DNA from 2 places in the Bradyrhizobium sp. A11 genome. Region 2 is predicted to be linked to the other one. Evidence: predicted binding sites of a transcription regulator. Region 2 holds the regulator's gene; the other holds the start of a gene.
What was found. The regulator LexA, encoded in region 2, represses DNA repair genes until DNA is damaged. The targets are predictions, from matches to a motif close to TGTTCNNNNTGTGTTCNG.
Positions count from the first base shown of each region.

Region 1 (10,138 bases), 3.1 Mb from region 2:
GGAACGGTGCAAGAGGGGACCGGGCGATGACGACAACATCTGCCGATCGACGTCGCAGCTTTGGGATCGCGCTGGCATTGACCGGGCTGTCCGTCATGCTCGGCGCCTGCAACACCAGCGGCGACATCACTCAGACGGTACCGACCGACTACCGCCAGCGTCATCCGATCGCGGTGCAGGAGGGCAGGAAGTCGATCGTGATCTTCGTCGGCACGGCGCGCGGCGGCCTGTCGGCCGCGCAGCATTCGGATGTCGCCGGCATTGCGCGGGACTGGATGCGCGAAGGCACCGGCTCCGTCGTCGTCGACGTCCCCGTTGACAGCGCAAATTCACGCGCGGCGGCCGCGACCTATCGTGAGATCCGCTCGGTGCTCACATCCGGCGGCGTGCCGGCGCGCGCCATCGTGCAGCATCCTTATCGCCCTGAAGACCCCGGGCTGCTGCCCACCATCCGCCTCAGCTACTCGAAGATCACCGCGGTCGCGGGTCCCTGCGGTCTGTGGCCGGAAGACATCGGTCCCTCCATCCTCGATCCCGGCTACAACGAGAACCGGCCCTATTTCAATCTAGGCTGCGCCAGCCAGCGCAACCTCGCGGCGATGATCGACAATCCCGCCGACCTCGAGCAGCCGCGATCCGAGACGCCGGCCTACACCGCGCGGCGCGACATCGCCTTCGAGCGCTATCGCAAGGGCACCGCGGTTTCGACACCCAATCCCGACGCCGACAAGGCCAAGCTCAGCGATACCGGCAAATGACACGGCTCCACGACGAAGATTCGGACGACCTAGGGCACCCCGAGGAACACATTGCGCCGGTTCCTCGCATCTCCGTGCAGGCCTTTTGCGAGACCGAGCAGACGCTCCAAGCGGTGACCGCGGCGGGGCAGGACCGCCGGCTCGCCAAGGCGCACCTCACCGCCAAGGACGGCGGCCTTGCCGCGGCGATCGAAGTCTATGAATCGATGCCGACGCCGAACGTGATCGTGATCGAATCCGACGGCACGCGCGACATCCTCGAGGGATTGGACGACCTCGCCGGCGTCTGCGACCCAGGCACCCGCGTGGTCGTGATCGGCAATCCCAACGACACGGCGCCCTATCGCGAGTTGGTACGCCGCGGCGTCAACGATTATGTAATCGGACCGGTCGAGACCCTCGACGTCGTCCGCTCGATCTGCAGCCTGTTCTCGGCCTCCGAGGCTATCATCACCGGCCGCGTCATCGCAGTGGTCGGCGCCAAGGGCGGCGTCGGCGCCTCCACCGTCGCGCACAACGTGGCCTGGACCATCGCCCGCGACCTTTCGCTCGATTCGGTCGTGATCGACCTCGACCTCGCCTTCGGCACTGCGAGCCTCGACTACAACCAGGATCCGGTCCAGGGCATCGCCAACGCGGTGCTGTCGCAGGACCGCCCGGACACGGCGCTGATGGAGCGCCTGCTCGCCAAATGCACCGAGCGCCTCAGCCTGCTCGCTGCGCCTGCCTCTCTCGACCGCGTCTACGATTTCGGCGCCGAAGCATTCGATGCCGTGTTCGACACGCTGCGCATGACCACGCCCTGCATCGTGCTCGACGTTCCCCATCAATGGTCCGGCTGGACGCGTCGCGCGCTGGTGAACGCCGACGACATCGTGATCGTCGCCGAGCCCGATCTCGCCAATTTGCGCAACACCAAGAACATGCTGACCGTGCTGAAGGCGGCACGACCGAACGACCGGCCGCCGCTGTACTGCATCAACCAGGTCGGCATGCACAAGCGCGCGGAGATCGACGTCAAGGCCTTCGCCAAGACCATGGAGAGCCAGCCGATCGCCGTGATCCCGTTCGATTCGAAGCTGTTCTCGACCGCGGCCAATAACGGCCAGATGATCGCGGAAGTCGCCAAGAACCACCGCACCGCTGCGCTGTTTCAGACCATGGCGAACCGCCTCGCCGGTCGCGGCGAGGTGAAGAAGCCGAAGCGCTCGCTGCTGGAGCCGCTGCTGAAGAAGCTGAAGGGCCGGTCGGGTCGCCCATCGGCTCCGCACCGCAAGGCGTCGTGATCGAGATAGCGTTTTCGCCTCGCGAGGACGCGACGAGCAGGAATGCAGTCGGCTGGCGGGTTACTTCTCGGCCTGCTGCTGCTTCTTCGCCAGCATTTGCCGCAGCGCCGTGACTTTGGCCGCCGCCTGGTCCGGCGGCAGATCTGCCTTGACCAGGATTTCAGCCTCGGCCTGGCGGCCCTGCAATCCCAGCACGAGCGCGAGGTTGGCACGAATCCGCGAATCGTTCTGATTGCGCTGATGGGCGCGGCCGAGCACCTGTTCGGCCCGCGGCAGATTGTTCTGGAGCATGTAGGACAGGCCGAGATTGGACAGCACCTGCGGCTCGTCGGGCACGATCTTCAGGGCGCTCGCGTAATATTGCTGCGCCTCCTCGTGGCGGCCGAGCTGATCGAGCGCCGCGCCTTGCGCCGACAGGATGCGCCAGTCGGGATCCTCGGGCGAATGCGCGCGGCTGAGGACGTCGAAGGCCTGCTGGAAATTGCCGCTGTCGGCGAGCGCGCGGCCATAGCCGGCGAGCAGCGCCTTGTTGCTGGGATGGGCGAGCACCGCCTGCTCCAGCACCGCGACCGCCTGGGCGCGCTGGCCGGTCTCGCGCAGTGCCTTGCCGTATTCGATCGCCATTGCGGGATCGCCGGGCTTGGCGCGGTAACGCGCGCGCAAGGCGTCCATGTCCGGCTTGGGATCGGCCTTGGCGGCCGTTTCCGACCTGATGCCGAGCGCGCCGGTGACATCCTCGACGCCGGCGGTCTGGCAGCCGCCGAGGACGAGCACCAGCAGTGCGGGAGACAGCAATCTCGCCGGCGGAAAGGCGAGAGACGAACGCTTGGACATACTCTGATCACTCGGCAACCGATCAGAGATGCTTACCGATTAACGCTAAAGTCCCGTTAAGGACGCGGGCCCCCGCCTCTCAGTCGACGAATTCAGCGCCGAATTCGCAGCCGATGCGCCAGCGCAGACGGCATTGCCGGGAATAATCCGGCGCAAAGATGATGGTGAATTGCGGCGGCACTTCCAGAAACTCCGCCACCACTTTCACGCCACCATCCGAAATATCGGTGATCGTGCAGTCCCGCGGCAGCGAGCCCGCGCCAAAATGGATCTTGGCGAGGCGGCTGCACACCCGACGTTCGCTTCTGCGGCGATTTGCAAGCATTTGAATTGTTCACCCGTTAGACCACGGCCCATCCCGCAGCCCCAGGAGTAGCGGACATTCGTTGGAATGTGCTGAGGGCAGAAGCTCGCATTCGAAGCGTAGTCTCGAACTGGCGTTTACGATCGATTAGGGCTTGTCCGCGCCCGCGGGATGTTCCTGTATTGTTCTTGCGTAAAGAGCGGCGCTCTGCTACCCCTAATTGCACGAAAGGGGCAGGCTGGTTTGAGCATGGTGCAGCGGGTTTCCACCGTCGCCTTTGAGGGGATCGAGGCCCGCGCGGTCGACGTGCAGGTCCAGGTCGCCCCCGGCCTGCCGGCCTTCGCCATCGTCGGCCTGCCGGACAAGGCGGTGTCGGAGGCGCGCGAGCGGGTGCGCTCGGCGCTGATCGCCTCGGGGCTGGCGCTGCCGGCGCGGCGGATCATCGTCAATCTGGCGCCGGCCGACCTGCCCAAGGAGGGCAGCCATTACGACCTGCCGATCGCGCTCGGCCTGATGGCGGCGATCGGGGCGATCCCGCCGGATGCGCTGACCGGCTTCACCGTTCTCGGCGAGCTTGGCCTTGACGGCTCGATCGCGCCGGTGGCCGGCGTCCTTCCCGCCGCGATCGGCGCCAATGCACGCGAGGAGGGGCTGATCTGCCCGGCGGCATGCGGCTCCGAAGCGGCCTGGGCGAGCCCGGACATCCAGATCATCGCAGCCAGCTCGCTGATCCAGATCGCCAACCATTTCAAGGGCACGCAGGTGCTGTCGCGGCCCTCGCCGAAGGTGCACGAAGCCGCGGCGTCCACGCTCGACCTGCGCGACATCAAGGGTCAGGAAAGCGCCAAGCGGGCGCTGGAGATCGCGGCCGCCGGCGGACATCATCTGCTCATGATCGGCGCGCCCGGCGCCGGCAAGTCGATGCTGGCCGCACGGCTGCCCTCGATCCTGCCGCCGCTGTCCCCGGGCGAGCTGCTCGAGGTCTCGATGATCGCCTCCGTTGCCGGCGAGATCGAAGGCGGCGCGCTGACGGCGCGGCGGCCGTTCCGCTCGCCGCATCATTCCGCCAGCATGGCCGCGCTCACCGGCGGCGGCATGCGCGCCAAGCCCGGCGAGATCTCGCTGGCGCATCAGGGCGTGCTGTTCCTCGACGAGCTGCCCGAATTCGATCCGCGCGTGCTGGATTCGCTGCGCCAGCCGCTGGAGAACGGCGAGGTCGCGGTGTCGCGCGCCAATCATCGCGTCACCTACCCTGCCCGCTTCATGCTGGTCGCGGCGATGAATCCATGTCGGTGCGGCAATGCGTTCGAGCCCGGCTATGCCTGCAAGCGCGGCCGCATCGACCGCTGCACTGGCGATTACCAGGCGCGCATCTCAGGCCCGCTGATGGACCGCATCGATCTGCGCATCGAGGTCCCGGCGGTGACCGCGGCGGACCTGATCCTGCCGCCGCCGGCGGAGGGCTCCGCCGAGGTCGCCGCGCGCGTGGCAGCGGCGCGCGACATCCAGCTGGCGCGCTATGCCGATGCAGGGCTGCCCCATGTTCGCACCAACGCCGAGGCGCCCCCCTCGGTGCTGGAGGAGATCGCCAAGCCGGATGCGCAAGGCGCCAAACTGTTGCGCGACGCCGCCGAGACCATGCGGCTGTCGGCGCGCGGCTATCACCGCGTGCTGCGGGTGGCGCGCACGCTGGCCGACCTCGACCATGCCGACAAGATCGGCCGGCTGCATCTTGCCGAAGCACTGTCCTATCGCGCACTCGCGGAGGATGTGCGGCAGATGGCTTGATGATACCGCGTGTCAACCCGGCGGTAACGAGTTTCCTTTACGCTCTGCAAACCATAGGGCCCGCTGATTTCGGCTGCGAGTTCCCCCGAGGGCCCGGCGAGTAGAGTGTCATGTTGCGTTTCAAGATCCTGGCCTCCGTTATTCCCCTGCTGGCGGCGGCGGTGTTTGCCCGGGCCGAGATCGGATCGGTCTCGCATCCCTGCATCGCCGTGGGCGAGACCTCGGTCGAGCTGACCTCGCTGTTCTGGACCGCCGGCGTGCATGTCGCCTTCACCGAAGATCCCACGCGCGCCACAGTCCGGGTTCAGGTCACCGAGGATTCCGACGCCGCGGACTTCGCACTGGTCGACGACGGCCTCGGGTCCGAGCCGGAGACCTGTCAGGCCAATCCCTCGACGCGCCTCGTCTCGATCGCCGCTCAGCCCGTCGATGGCGGCGAGGTGATCTATCTCTCAAGCGAAGGGCCGGCGGACTACCGCATCTATGTGCGCTCGAAGTCGGTGTCGCTGCGCGAGGCGGCGGCGCTGATCGTCGGCGCCCGCGGCAGCCATCGCCATCTCCAGGCCGCCTCGCTCTGAAGCGTTAACACTTCGTCAACCCTGTTCGGAGGCGGAGCCGAAGCCTCAAACTGTTCGCAAGGTGGACGCGACATCGTCGCATGCGGCGGCGGGTTTCAGACAAGGGTCGGTGGCGATGGGTCGGACGTTCCGGATCAAGGTGCGCATGCGCCGTTTCAGGCGGCAGCACCCCCGCATCGCCTTCGCGATCCGCTCCTTCATGATCTTCTCGGCGACCTTCGGCGGCGCCTATGGATTCGTGTCCGGCAGCCGGTCCGACACCTCCGGCTACGATCCCCACACCTTTGCGATCGGCGCGAGCTTCCTGTTCGCGCTCGCCTGCCTCGGGCTTGCGACGCTGAGCATGCGCCTGCGCTTCGTGGGCAAGCGGCTGCGGACGCTTGCCGCCCACAACGAAGCCCTGATCGACCGCAATTGGGAGCTGAAGGAAGCGGAAGAACGCGCCCGCAGCCTGTTCGAGCAGCAGGGCGACCTCATCGTGCTGCGCGACACCGATGGCCGCATCACTTTCGCCAACGAGGCCTATTGCGCGCTCGCGGGACAGACGCGCGCCGCGCTGGTCGGCACGCGTTTCGATTTCGACGTGCTGGAGCAGGGCGACAGCGCGCGGGAGAGCAACGGTACGCGGATCCACGATCAGAAGATCGCAACCCCGATCGGCGCGCGCTGGATTGCCTGGCGCGAGGGTTACGTTCGCCTCGATGCCGGCCAGCCCGCCGAATTGCAGAGCGTGGGGCGCGACGTCACCGATCGCACCGAAACCGAACGCGCCTTGTCCGAGGCGCGCGACCAGGCCGACGCCGCCAACCGGGCCAAATCGCGTTTCCTGGCGATGGCCTCGCACGAGATCCGCACGCCGCTCAACGGCATCATCGGCATGGGCGGCCTCCTGCTCGACACCCATCTGACGCCGGAGCAGGCGACCTATGCCAAGGCGGTCAAGACCTCCGGCGAAGCCTTGATGGCGCTGATCGAGGAATTGCTCGACTATTCCAAGATCGAGGCCGGCAAGCTCGATCTCGAGCAGCGTCCCTTCGCGCTCTCGGTCCTGATCGAGGAGATCACCGAACTGCTGGCTCCGCGCGCGCAGGCGAAGTCGCTCGAGATCGCCGCCTATGTCGACGAGCGCCTGCCGCTGGAGGTGGTCGGCGACGCCGCGCGGCTGCGCCAGGTGCTGCTCAACCTCGCGGGCAACGCCATCAAGTTCACCGCTCAAGGCGGCGTCGCGCTGATCGTCGAGCCCGGCATCTGGCCGAACGAGATCAGCTTCCTGGTCCGCGACACCGGAATCGGCATCGCGCCGGAGGCACGGCAGCGGATCTTCCGCGAATTCGAGCAGGCCGACGAGCGCGTCGCCCGCACCTATGGCGGCACTGGGCTCGGCCTTGCCATCAGCGAGCGCATCGTCAAGCGCATGGGCGGCCGCATCACGCTCGAAAGCGCGCCGGGCAAGGGCTCGACCTTCGAGATCGCAGTGCCGCTTCCGGCCCCGCAAGCCAGCGCGGGACAGACGGCCTTTCCGAGCCCCGACCTTGCCGGCAGATCGATCCTCCTCGTCGCCGACGGCATCGAAGCCGCGCTGATCGCGCGGCGCCTGGAGCGCTGGGGCGGCCAGACCTGTCTGGTTGCGGACGCGGCGGTTGCCGAAGCGCTGCTGCCGGAACGCTCATGGCACGCGGTGCTGATCGATCGCGCGATCGGTCCTGCGATGGCCGACCATCTGGGTGAAATGGCCCGCGCACATGCGCTGCAGCGCCTCGTGCTGCTGACGTCGAGCTCGCGCCACGAAGAGCTGTCGCCGGCCTTCACCGGATTCCTGGTGAAGCCGCTGCGGGCGGCCTCGCTCGCCGCGCGTCTTACGCTGACGCCGGAGATCGCATCGCCCGAGCTCGCGCCGGAACCGGCGGCTGAAGCTGCCGGCGCCACACAAGCGAAGGGCCTCTCGATTCTCGTCGCCGAGGACAACGAGATCAACGCGCTGCTGATGCGCTCGCTGCTGACGAAACTCGGCCACCGCGTCGTCATCGCCGTCCACGGCGAGGCCGCGCTGGAATCGTGGCTCGCCGCTTCGTCGGCCGGCACGCCCTACGATCTCGTGCTGATGGATATCCAGATGCCGCAGCTCGACGGCATCGAGGCGACGAAGCGTATCCGCGCGCATGAGGCCGCCGCGGGCAGCCATCACACCCCGATCCTCGCGCTCACCGCCAATACGCTGGTGGAGGACCGCTATGCCTGCTTCGAGGCGGGCATGACCGGATTTCTGATCAAGCCGCTCGATCGCGACAAGCTCGACGAAGCGCTGGCAGGCCTCGCGGCATCACAACGGCTGCCGGTCTGATCGGGAACCCGGCGGGAACCCGGGTCGGGCCGGCAATCGACAATTGAAATCGACCGCGTTGCGCGTCACCATCCTCGGGGGCTATTTTTGCAATAGAGGATTTTGCGCATGAACGTGCTTTGCCGCCTCGCATTGATTGTTGTTCTCGCCGGTTTCTCCCGACACGCCGCGGCCGATACGCCGGAGCTCGTCGCCTCGCTCAAGCAAGGCGGCTTCGTGCTGATCTTTCGGCACACCGCCACCGACGACAGCCAAAAGGATATCTATCCGTTCAAGTTCGACGATATGAGCGCCCAGCGTCAGCTCAGCGACAAGGGCAGGGACATGGCGCGCCAGATCGGGGCGGCGGTCAAGGAACTCGCGGTCCCCGTCGGCGATGTCTACACCAGCCGGCTGAACCGCGCGATCGAGGCCGGCAAGCTGATCTCCGGCCGCGAGGTCAAGCCGGTCGATGCGTTGACGGACAGCAGCAATGCCAGCGCGTCGGGAATGGCAAACCCGACCGGCGCCAATGCAAAGGCCGGCCAAGCCGTGCGTCAGCTCGTGGATGCGCCGCCGAAGGCGGGCACCAACACGTTTCTGGTCACTCACAAGACCAACATCGCCGATGCCTTTGGCAAGGAGGCCGGCAACGTCGAGGAAGGCGAGGCCTTCGTCTACAAGACCAACGGCTCCGGGCCTGCCGCCTTCGCGGGGCGCATCAAGATCGCGGATTGGACTGCGAAGAGCGGTAAGTGACGGACTGACACACAATCCGCCGCCGGCGCGACGGCGGCGGGACGGGACTTGCCGCTCCGTCACGATCCTGTGCTACCAACGTGCCGTAGGTGCGACTGGAGGCCGGCGACACGTGAGAACATCGGAAGACCGCTCATTCCTCGTCTGGCTCGGCGTCATCACCCTCGCGTTCGGATGGCTGCTCTGGCCGTTCTCCGGCGCCTTGCTGTGGGCCACGCTGCTGGCGATCATCTTCGCACCGGTCTATCGCCGCTTCCTGGAAGGGCTTCCGGAATGGCGCAACCTTGCCGCGCTTTCCACCGTCATCGTGGTGGTCGTCCTGGTCCTGATCCCGGTCGGGATCGTGATCGCTTCGCTCGTCGACCAGGGCGGCGAGCTATATCAGCGCGTTCAGGACGGCGAGATCAATCTGGCTCATCCCCTGCAGCAACTGAAAGCCGCGCTGCCGGGCTGGGCCGCGTCCATCTCGGATCGACTGGCCGGCATTGATTTCTCGGCGCTGAAAGAACGCCTGTCCGGCCTGGTGGTCCCGGCCGGCCAGCAGCTGGCCGGGCATGCGATCAACATCGGCCAGCTGACGCTGGAGTTCGTCGCGAGCCTGCTGGTGATGCTGTATCTGCTGTTCTTTTTCCTGCGCGACGGCGAGGAGCTGAACCTGCGCATCCGCGGCGCACTGCCGCTGCGCGCGGGCCAAACCGCCGAGATTCTGGACGCGTTCATCCTGGCGGTTCGCGGGACCATCAAGGGGATCATATTGGTTGCGCTGATCCAGGGCGCGCTTGGCGGGCTGATCTTCTGGCTGCTCGGCCTGACTGCGCCGCTGCTGGCCGGCGCCATCATGGCGCTGCTGTCGCTTCTGCCCGTGCTCGGCTCCGCGCTGGTCTGGGTTCCGGCCGGCCTCTATTTGCTGGTGTCAGGCGCCGTGACCAAGGGAATCATCCTGCTCGCTTTCGGGACCTTCGTCATCGGCCTCGCCGATAATTTTCTGCGCCCTGTCCTGGTCGGCCAGTCGATCCGAATGCCGAGCTATGTCGTGCTGCTGGCGACGCTGGGCGGTCTTGCGACCTTCGGAGCCAACGGTTTCGTCATCGGCCCGCTCGTCGCCGCCATGTTCCTGACGGCGTGGAGTATCTACGGCGGCTCGAAAGAACGATTGAAGTTCCGGGAATGAACTGTCACGCGGCGTAAGCAACGAACCGCGGCGCGGAGAGCTTGTCCGGCTTCACCTGGCTTGCCTTGAAGACCGTATCGGCCTGGGCAGCGCGCTTGCAATGCGGGCACACGAAGAGATGCGCGATGATCGGAACCGGCTCGTCCGCGAGCAGTTCTGAGCGGAACCATTTCATCTCGATATGGCAGTCCGGGCAGCTCGGCGCTTCGAGCAGCTCGGCAGCACTTCTGAGACGATCGACCATGGCGCCCTCGCGTTTCGTACGGTCATAGTCGAATACCTTTTGCCGGTCTGCAACAAAAGACACTTTGCCCGAACGATCCAGGATCTCGTCGACCGG
Region 1 is NZ_CP149509.1:10,025-20,162, reverse strand. It holds gene WI560_RS00115 (CpaD family pilus assembly protein) at 27-758, shown strand; gene WI560_RS00110 (CpaE family protein) at 755-2,044, shown strand; gene WI560_RS00105 (tetratricopeptide repeat protein) at 2,105-2,878, opposite strand; gene WI560_RS00100 (PilZ domain-containing protein) at 2,958-3,203, opposite strand; gene WI560_RS00095 (YifB family Mg chelatase-like AAA ATPase) at 3,432-4,970, shown strand; gene WI560_RS00090 (hypothetical protein) at 5,081-5,548, shown strand; gene WI560_RS00085 (ATP-binding protein) at 5,664-7,889, shown strand; gene WI560_RS00080 (histidine phosphatase family protein) at 7,998-8,627, shown strand; gene WI560_RS00075 (AI-2E family transporter) at 8,740-9,798, shown strand; gene WI560_RS00070 (hypothetical protein) at 9,803-10,042, opposite strand.
Region 1: WI560_RS00095 (YifB family Mg chelatase-like AAA ATPase) is a predicted target of LexA. The motif match lies at 3,355-3,372, and genes of this name have one in related genera.

Region 2 (10,138 bases):
TTTCCAGCTTGGCGAAATCGAAGCGGGCGGCGGCGCGGCCGACATTGGCGAGGTCGAACGCGGCGATCATCTCCTCGGTCGAGAAGATCTCCTGGTCGCCATGGCTCCAGCCGAGCCGGACGAGGTAATTGCGCAGCGCCGCCGGCAGATATCCCATGGCGCGGTAGGCATCGACCCCGAGCGCGCCGTGGCGCTTCGACAGCTTCGAGCCGTCCGGACCGTGGATCAGCGGGATGTGGGACATGCTCGGCAGCCCCCAGCCCATCGCATCGTAGATCTGCTTCTGGCGCGCGGCGTTGATCAGATGGTCGTCGCCGCGGATCACATGGGTGACGCCCATGTCGTGGTCGTCGACCACCACGGCGAGCATGTAGGTCGGGTTGCCGTCGCCGCGCAGCAGGACGAGGTCGTCGAGGTTCTCGTTTTGCCAGACCACGCGGCCCTGAACCTGATCTTCGATCACGGTCTCGCCGGTCTGCGGCGCGCGCAAGCGGATGGTCGGCTTGACGTCGCCAGGGGCGCTCGCGGGATCGCGGTCGCGCCACATGCCGTCATAGAGGCGGGTGCGGCCCTCGGCGCGGGCCTTCTCGCGCATCGCGGCGAGCTCCTCGGCACTGGCGTAGCAGCGGTAGGCCTTGCCGTCGGCGAGCAGCTGCTCGGCGACCTCGCGGTGACGCGCGGCGCGGGCGAACTGGTAGATGACCTCGCCGTCCCAGCCGAGCTCGAGCCATTTGAGACCGTCGAGAATGGCGCCGATCGCGGCTTCGGTGGAGCGCTCGCGGTCGGTGTCCTCGATCCGCAGCAGCATCTTGCCGCCGTGCTTCTTCGCATAGAGCCAGTTGAACAGCGCCGTGCGGGCGCCGCCGATATGGAGGAAGCCGGTCGGCGAGGGGGCGAAGCGGGTGACGACGGAATCGGTCATTCTTGGCAGGGCCTATGCATCGGAAGCGGTGGTGTATAGCAGGACCGGCGCATAACTAAAGCCCGACGGCGGACCTGCCGGCCCTGCTTAAGCTCTTGGCTCGGCCTCCCGAATTTGGCAGAAGGACCGCTGATTTCCCGACAGGATTTTCGTAATGACAGAACCGGTGGCAGCTGAGGTTGGGCGCGATTTCATTCGTGACATCATCCAGGCCGACCTCGATCAGGGCAAGTACAGGGAAATCGTGACCCGGTTCCCGCCGGAGCCGAACGGCTACCTGCATATCGGCCACGCCAAGTCGATCGCACTCAACTTCGGCATCGCCCAGGAGTTTCCGGGCCGCTGCCACCTGCGCTTCGACGACACCAATCCGGTCAAGGAAGAGCAGGAATACATCGATTCCATCCAGGCCGACGTGCGCTGGCTCGGCTTCGACTGGGGCAAGAACCTGTTCTTCGCCTCCGACTATTTCGACCGCCTGTACGAATGGGCCGAGCAGCTGATCCGCGACGGGCTCGCTTATGTCGACGACCAGACCCAGGAGGAGATCCGCGTCTCCCGCGGCACGCTGACCGAGCCCGGCAAGAACTCGCCGTTCCGTGACCGCAGCGTGGAGGAGAACCTCGACCTGTTCCGGCGCATGAAGGCCGGCGAATTTCCGAACGGCGCGCGCGTGCTGCGGGCCAAGATCGACATGGCCGCCGGCAACATCAACCTGCGCGATCCCGTGCTGTACCGCATCCTGCACGCGCACCATCCGCGCACCGGCACGAAGTGGAGCATCTATCCGAGCTACGATTATGCGCACGGCCAGTCGGACGCGATCGAAGGCATCACGCACTCGATCTGCACGCTGGAGTTCGAGGACCACCGGCCGCTCTACGATTGGTTCATCGAGAAGCTGCCGGTGCCGTCCAAGCCGCATCAGTACGAGTTCGCGCGCCTGAACCTCACCTACACGCTCCTGTCCAAGCGCGTGCTGACGCAGCTCGTCCGCGACGGCCATGTCGCGGGCTGGGACGATCCGCGCATGCCGACCATGGCCGGGATGCGCCGCCGCGGCGTGCCGCCGGCGGCCTTGCGCGAGTTCGTCAAGCGCATCGGCGTTGCCAAGGCCAACAGCGTCGTCGATGTCGGCATGCTGGAGTTCTGCATTCGCGAGGAGCTGAACCGCACCGCGCAGCGCCGCATGGCGGTCTTGAGGCCGCTCAAGGTCGTGATCGAGAACTACCCGGAAGGACAGACCGAGGAGCTCGAGGCGATCAATCACCCGGATGATCCCAGCGCAGGCACGCGGAAGATCACGTTCGGCCGCGAGCTCTATATCGAGCAGGACGACTTCATGGAGAACCCGCCGAAGAAGTTCTTCCGCCTGTCGCCGGGCAACGAGGTGCGGCTGCGCTACGCCTATTTCGTCAAGTGCACCGGCGTGATCAAGAACGACAAGGGCGAGGTGGTGGAGCTGCGCTGCAGCTACGATCCCGCGACCAAGGGCGGCAACGCGCCCGACGGCCGCAAGGTCAAGGCGACCATGCACTGGCTACCGGCCGCGACGTCGAAGCCTGCGGAAATCCGCATCTACAACCAGCTGTTCGCTAGTCCCAGCCCGGATGCCTCGAACTTCGCGGCCGATCTCAATCCGAACTCGCTGGAGATCCTCGCCGATGCGCGGGTCGAGGCTTCCGTTGCGGACAGCAATGCGACCGAGCCGATGCAGTTCGAGCGCCAGGGCTATTTCGTGCGCGACAAGGACTCGACGCCCGGCAAGCCGGTGTTCTCGCGCACCATCGGCCTGCGCGACACGTTCGCGAAGGAAGTGGCGAAGGGCTGAGGGACCACGATGAGCAACGAAGCCGACGCCATCGCTTCAGCCATCATCGCGAAATGGTGCGCCGGCTTCGCGACGCTCGATGCAGCGGCGCTGTCGTCGCTCTATGCGAAGAACGCATTCTTCTTCGGCTCGAATCCGAAGCTCTATCGGGGCAGGGACGGCGTCGCCGACTATTTCAACGGCCTGCCGCGCTGGCGCCAGCCGCGCGCCATGTTCTCCGACGTGAACGCAGCGCAGGCCGGCCCGGACCTGATCAACATGGCCGCGACCATCGCGTTCGATCTCGCCGGCGAGCGGGACGATCTGGTCGTCAAGATGAGCTGGGTCATCATCCGCGAGGACGGCGACTGGAAGATCGTCAATCACCACGCCTCGTCGCAGGCGCCGCTGATCTGACGCGGCTCCATCGGTTTCGTCATTACGGGCTCGCGACTTCGTCGCGCCCCGGAATGACGACTATAGTACCGTAGGTTGGGTAAAGGCGCAGCGCGCCGCGCCCACCATCTTTCGTCGCGAAACACACGGCATCGTCATTGCCGAGAGAGAACGAACGTGCCTCGTCTGCGTTGGCGTGGGTTCAACAAGGAACCCACCATGCGTAACATCGCAGAGCATATGGAAGTCATCGGCGCCGACGGCGTACATGTCGGCACGGTCGACAAGGTCGAAGGCAACCGCATCAAGCTGACCAAGAAGGACAGCGGCGAGGGCAGCCACAAGGGCCACCATCATTTCATCGACAAGGGCCTCGTCGCCGATGTCGAGGGCAACAAGGTGCGGCTGTCGGCCAAGGCGTCGGTGGCCGTGACGATGGAAGAGGAAAAGTAGGGGGCGCCTTCTCGCGTTCCTGATCTGTACCGCTATTCGCCCGGCCGCACGTTCCGGTAGCTTCAGTGCCAGTCGCGTCGCGTAAGGTGCAGGGGAATGGCGGAGCAGGGCCGGCCAGTACGCGCCCAGGGGATTGCCGGGACGTGGCCGGTCGGCCGCGCCGCACCCGCCGGCGGCCTTGTGCCGGCGGGTTTCGGCATCTGGCCCACGATTGTCGAAACGCTTCGCGGATGGGCCCGCGCCGAGGCCGGTCCCGGACGCCTGCTGCCGTGGGTGCCGGTCGCCTTTGGCGGCGGCATCGCGCTCTATTTTGCCGCCGATCATGAGCCGGTGCTGTGGGTTGTCGCGACGATGGCGGCCGCACTGCTGCTCGGCGCGATCCTGCTGCGGCGGAGCCGGCTGTTCGCGCCCGCTCTCATGATCGCGGCGGTCGCTTCCGGCTTTGCCGGGGCGACCTGGAAGACGGCGCGCGTCACCCATACCGTGCTGGCCAAGCCGCTCTATTCCGTGTCGCTGTCGGGCTTCGTCGAGACGCGCGACATCCGCGAGCGCACCGACCGCTTCGTGCTGCGCGTCACCGCCATGGAGGCGCAGCGCAGCGACGTCAGGCTCGATCGCGTCCGCCTGTCGGTGCGCAAGGGCACCGCGCCCGAGGTCGGCAGCTTCGTTCAGTTGAAAGCGCGGCTGATGCCGCCGCTCTCGCCGGTGCGCCCGGGTAGCTACGACTTCTCGCGGGATATGTTCTTTCAGGGCATCGGCGCCTCCGGCTTCGTGATGGGCGCGATCACGGCTTCGACCCCGCCGGACGCCGGCGGCCTGCGGCTGCGCTACGCCGCCTTCATGCAAGGCCTGCGCGATGCGATCGACGCGCGCATCCGCGCGACGCTCGAGGGCGACAACCGCGCGATCGCGACCGCGCTGCTCACCGGGCGGCGCGATGCGATCTCCGCGCCCGTCAACGACGCGATGTTCATCTCGGGGCTCGGGCACGTTCTCTCCATCTCCGGCTATCACATGGCGGTGGTCGCGGGCGTCGTTTTCTTCGCGGTGCGCGCGCTGCTGGCGTTGATCCCGGGCCTCACCGTCGGGTTCGCCATCAAGAAATGGTCGGCGGCCGCAGCTTTGGTGGCCGCCGCGTTCTATCTGCTGCTCTCGGGTGCCGAGGTCGCAACGCAGCGATCGTTCTTCATGACGGCGGTGGTGCTGATCGCGGTGATGGTCGACCGCCGCGCCATCACCTTCCGCACGCTGGCGGTGGCGGCGCTGATCGTGCTCGCGGTCGCGCCGGAGGCACTGGTGCATCCGAGCTTCCAGATGTCGTTTGCGGCAACGCTCGGTCTGGTGGCGCTGGTGCAGATCGGCATGCCGAACCTGCTGGCCGCGCCCGATCATTCGGCGACCGCACGCGTCGCGCTGTGGGGCGGCCGCGAGATCGCGATGTTGTTCCTGGCCTCGCTGATCGCGGGGCTTGCGACCACGCCCTATGCCGCCTTCCACTTCCATCGCGTCACGCCCTATGGCGTGCTCGCTAATCTCGGGGCGATGCCGGTGGTCTCAGTGCTGGTGATGCCAGCGGGGCTGTTGGGATTGCTCGCAGCGCCGTTCGGGCTCGATGGCGTGTTCTGGTGGCTGATGGGCCTGGGCATCGACTGGATGGTCGCGGTCTCGCGCTGGGTCGCGGCATTGCCGGGCGCGGTCGGCCGCATCCCGGCGTTCGGCATCGCGCCGCTGATCGCCGCGAGCCTCGGCATCATCCTGATGGGTCTGTTGCGCACGCCCTTGCGCTGGTGCGGTGCCGTGGTGCTGCTGGCGTCCATCGCCTGGGGCCTATCGGCACGGCAGCCTGATGTCCTGATTGCCGGGGACGGCGCCAGCGTCGCGGTGCGGGGCGGGGACGGGCGTCTGCACCTGATCAGGGCGGGCAAGGACAGTTTCCTGCTGAAGGAATGGCTGGCGGCCGACGCCGATCCGCGCGATGCCGCCAGCAGCACGTTGGCCGAGGGAGTGTCGTGCGACGAGGCCGGCTGCGTGACGCCGCTCGCCGATGGACGCCTGGTCGCGCTGGCCTCGCGCATCGAAGCGCTGGCGGACGATTGCAGCCGCGCCGCGCTGGTGGTGACGTCGCGGCCCGCGCCGCCCGATTGCGCGGCGATGGTGGTGGATCGGCAGCGGCTCGCTCGCCAGGGCGCGCTGGCGTTGACACGGCATGGCGACGGATTTGCGGTTGAGGCGGTCAAGGCGAGAGGTGCAAACCGCCCCTGGTCGCCGGCAGTCGCCGGCGAGGGCGATTTCGAAGGAGCCCTCATGCCGAAGGCGGCTCCGCGCGTCCGCGACGCAACGCCGTCGGAGGCCGATCTTCAGGCCGAGGACTGAGCTTTGATCAGCCGATCGGCAGGCGCGTGACCGGCGGCCGACTGTCGGCGATGATCTCAGGCTTGTGCTCGCGCTCGCCGACCGGCTGCGTCACCGGCAGCTGCAGCACGGTTGCGCGCTGGCCTTCGACCAGCTGAGTCACCAGCACGTATTTGCCGTCAGGAAATTCGATCGCGTCGTGATGGCGATCGGGAATGTGCGGATCGATCTTGCCGAACTTGCCGACGCGGGAGTTGACGGTGCGCGTCCAGATCCAGCGGTTGTCGTAACGGACGTTGTCGGCGAAGGCGAGCTCCGTCCCCGGCAGCAGGCAGACCGCAACGGAGAGATCGGCTTCGGAGGCGAAGCCGCGCGTCGAGGTGCCGCGGAAGGTTGTCGTGACGATCGTCTCGCCGACTTCGGCGGGACGCGTTGCGACGGCATGCAGGCTGTAGTCACACATCGGGTGCTCCTCATGCGAAGATAGCGACCCGCGTCTCGTCGAGGCGCAGGCCTCAATCAGAGTGGAAGCCTGCAACGCTCTGCTTGGTTATGGGCAAATCTGCGGCTCGCGTCCGCAGCGCGCGATCACATTATCTTTCCCGGATTCGATAGGAACAAACATCGCATCCTTGCATTTGGCCGGCGTATCGGCGCTGCCGGCACGCGCAGGGCTATCGCGTGTGGCGATGGTCACCAGCCGCCTCCACAGCGTCATGGCCGGGCTTGTCCCGGCCATCCACGCCTTCCACGCAGCACAATGAACGTGGATGCCCGGGACAAGCCCGGGCATGACGACCTCTGCAAAATTCAAATGCGATTGCCGAAGCGCGCCCGGCGCTTGATGCTCGGTATCAGTACTTCCGGTAAAGCCCGATCAGCTTGCCCTGAATCTTCACGCGGTTCGGCGGCAGGATGCGCACCTCATAAGCGGCATTGGCCGGCTCGAGTGCGATCGAGGCGCCGCGGCGGCGGAAGCGCTTGAGCGTGGCCTCCTCGTCGTCGATCAGCGCCACCACGATGTCGCCGGTATCGGCGCTCTCGTTGCGCTGGATCAGCGCCATGTCGCCGTCGAGGATGCCGGCTTCCACCATGGAATCGCCGCGCACTTCGAGCGCGTAGTGCTCGCCCGAGCCGAGCATGTCGGGCGGCACGCTGATGGTGTGGCTGCGGGTCTGCAACGCCTCGATCGGCGTGCCGGCCGCGATACGGCCCATCACGGGCACCGCCACCGGCCGCTCACCCTCGTCCATGGAGGGGCTGGAGCTCGTGCGAACCTTGCCGAGATTGCCCTCGATGACGCTCGGCGTGAAGCCGCGCCGGGCGCCGGCGGCAGCCTGGAGCTCGGGCAGCTTGATCACTTCGATGGCGCGTGCGCGGTTGGGCAGGCGGCGGATGAAGCCACGCTCCTCGAGCGCGGTGATCAGGCGGTGGATGCCCGACTTCGAGCGCAGGTCGAGCGCATCCTTCATCTCGTCGAAGGAGGGCGGCACACCGCTTTCCTTCAAACGTTCGCTGATGAACCTCAGAAGCTCGTATTGTTTGCGAGTTAACATCTCGACCAAAGTCCCCCGGTTGATGTCGTTCGATTCCGAGACGATGAGTTCAGCGATAAGTCGCTACATGCTCGAAACAAATCATGAACGGACACTATATGTTCGATACATGTTCCGCAACTGCTTAATTTACCGTGAACGGCGGCGATCTCGCGGAATGCGTGTGGCCGTGCACTCAGACGGGGAGACGCAGCACCTCGCAAGGGCTGCCCGCCTCGGCCTTCGGCGCGAACGGTGCGCGCACGAGAAGTACCTGTGCCGCAGCAAGATTCGCAAGCAGAGAGGAATCCTGATGGCTGACGGGAACGGCGACTTGCGCACCATCGTCGCGCAGTTCCAGGCGCGCGCGCAGATAATCCTCGCGCTGGTCGTTGGCGCCGAGATCCTTGCCCAGCACGGCGCGCTCGCGGCGATGATGAATCACTGAACGGCCCGACAAGGCGCGAATCAACGGCACCATGAACAGGAATGCGCACACGTAGGACGACACGGGATTGCCGGGCAGGCCGATCACGCGCATCGCTCCGAGCCGTCCGTGCATCATCGGCTTGCCGGGCCGGATCGCGATCTTCCAGAACGCCATCGAGATGCCTTCGCCCCGCAGCGCCTGCTGGACCAGATCATGGTCGCCGACCGATGCGCCGCCGGTCGTGATCAGGATGTCAGCACCGCACTCGCGGGCGCGGCGGATACCGGCGGAGGTGGCCTGCAGCGTGTCGGCGGCGACACCGAGGTCGATGGTCTCGGCGCCCTCGCTGCGGGCGAGCGCGTGCAGGGCGTAGCCGTTGGAATAGACGATCTGGCCGTGCCCGGGCGTGGTGCCCGGCCTCACCAGCTCGTCGCCGGTGGCGAGGATCGCAACCTTGGGACGGCTGCATACCGCGAGGTCGGGATGATTCATCGCCGCTGCAAGCGCGAGATCGCGCTCCGTCAGGCGGGTTCCCTTGCGCAGGAGCACGTCACCCTCGCGGAAATCGACGCCGGCCGGGCGGACGTGCCGTCCGGCGATCGCGGCTTCCTTGATGGTGACGCTGTTGCCGTCCGCGACAGTGTCCTCCTGGATCACGACCGCGTCCGCTCCGTCCGGGATGACGCCGCCGGTGAAGATCCGCACGGCTTCGCCGGCGCCAACCGCTCTCGTGAAAGGACGGCCGGCTGCGATCTCGCCGATCACCGTCAGCCGGGAATCGACCGTTGCCGCATCGGCCGCGCGCACGGCGTAGCCGTCCATCGCCGACATCGCCTGCGGCGGCTGCGTGCGGCGCGCCGCGACGTCATGCGCGAGCACGCGGTGATAGGCCTCGTCGAGCGAAACCATCTGTTCAGGCAGCGGCTCTGCACCTGCCAGCACCGCAGCAAGGGCGTCGGAAACCGGCATCAGGGCCACGGGCGAAACTCCTGCTCGCACATCGTTCAATGGGGCGGCGAGAGTTCTAGCTGACTGCAGACGCGAGGCAAAGCAGCACGCAGGATGATCTATCCTGCGTGCTCTCCGAGATCGAGCAAGTGCAAGTTCGCACACGTGATTCTAAAGGCGAAACGGCCGGCATGACCCTGGCCAACACTGAGCTGGCCAGCGCGCCCCGCTCATGTGTTCAAGGTGCCGTGGGATCGTCCGGGCTGATGTCCCATGCGACGTCGGGAGGTTTGGGGCCTTGGTCCTTGTCGGGGAGCGGATCGGCCTGCGATTTCAGGTCCGCAGCCTTGCTGATCAGCTTGGCGGAAAGCTCGGAATCCGAGGTGGTTCTGGCGAACTCAAGCAACAGAGAGGCTTGCTTGGTGAGGTAGGTTTTGCCCAGCACGTCGATCAGTCCCAATGTAGAAGTCCCAACGGACTCATGAGTCCGAAGGGTGGTATTCCGTTCCGGGAACTCTGTATAAAAATGCACAAAGGGGGCGGGTTCCACAGATTTTGTTTAGTTCCGGACGCGGTTTGCAGTGGGCTCCTTCTGATCAGGGGCCGGGATCAAATGCCCAACGCCTTCAATGCGTTCCCGACGTCGCGCGGCGATGTCACGTGCACCGCCGTCAATCCGCGCGCCCGCGCGCCCTCGATGTTCTCTTCGAGATCGTCGAAGAACACGATGCGCTCGGCCGGCACGCCGATCGCCGCGACGACATGGTCGAAAGCGTCTGCGTCCGGTTTGCGCAGGCCGATGCTGGATGACAGGTACAACTCGCGGAAATGGCCGAGCAGATCGGCATATTCCTTCGAGAAATAATCAACATGCGGCCGATTGGTGTTGGAGAAGGCGTAGAGCGGCATCTGCTTTGCCGCACGCGGCAACAGCTCGGCGATCTCAGGCATCTCGCCGGCGAAGATCGCGTTCCAGCCCTCCAGGAACTGGGCGTCCGAGATGCCGATGCCCAGTGAAGCGCGTAACGAGGCGAAATAGTCCGCGTCGCTGATCTTGCCGACCTCGTGCAGCCGGTAGGCCTCGTCGCGCACATAGCGCGCGACGATGCTTTCGGGCTGGCAGCCGGCGTGCCCCGCCCAGCAGGCGATCGCCTTGGAGAAGTCGATGTCGAGCACCACGCGCCCGAGATCGAACAGAAGCGCATCCGCGCTGCCGGGAGAGAGCGATGTCATTGCGTCCTTTTCACCTCAGGGTCGGCAGGAATCCGCAGGTCAGTAACGATAAGGCTCGT
Region 2 is NZ_CP149509.1:3,112,553-3,122,690, forward strand. It holds gene gltX (glutamate--tRNA ligase) at 1-922, opposite strand, end outside; gene WI560_RS14340 (glutamine--tRNA ligase/YqeY domain fusion protein) at 1,077-2,753, shown strand; gene WI560_RS14345 (nuclear transport factor 2 family protein) at 2,763-3,149, shown strand; gene WI560_RS14350 (DUF2171 domain-containing protein) at 3,348-3,581, shown strand; gene WI560_RS14355 (ComEC/Rec2 family competence protein) at 3,678-5,954, shown strand; gene WI560_RS14360 (hypothetical protein) at 5,962-6,396, opposite strand; gene WI560_RS14365 (hypothetical protein) at 6,484-6,630, opposite strand; gene lexA (transcriptional repressor LexA) at 6,788-7,489, opposite strand; gene glp (gephyrin-like molybdotransferase Glp) at 7,665-8,876, opposite strand; gene WI560_RS14380 (hypothetical protein) at 9,085-9,291, opposite strand; gene WI560_RS14385 (HAD family hydrolase) at 9,456-10,079, opposite strand; gene WI560_RS14390 (alpha-hydroxy acid oxidase) at 10,119-10,138, opposite strand, start outside.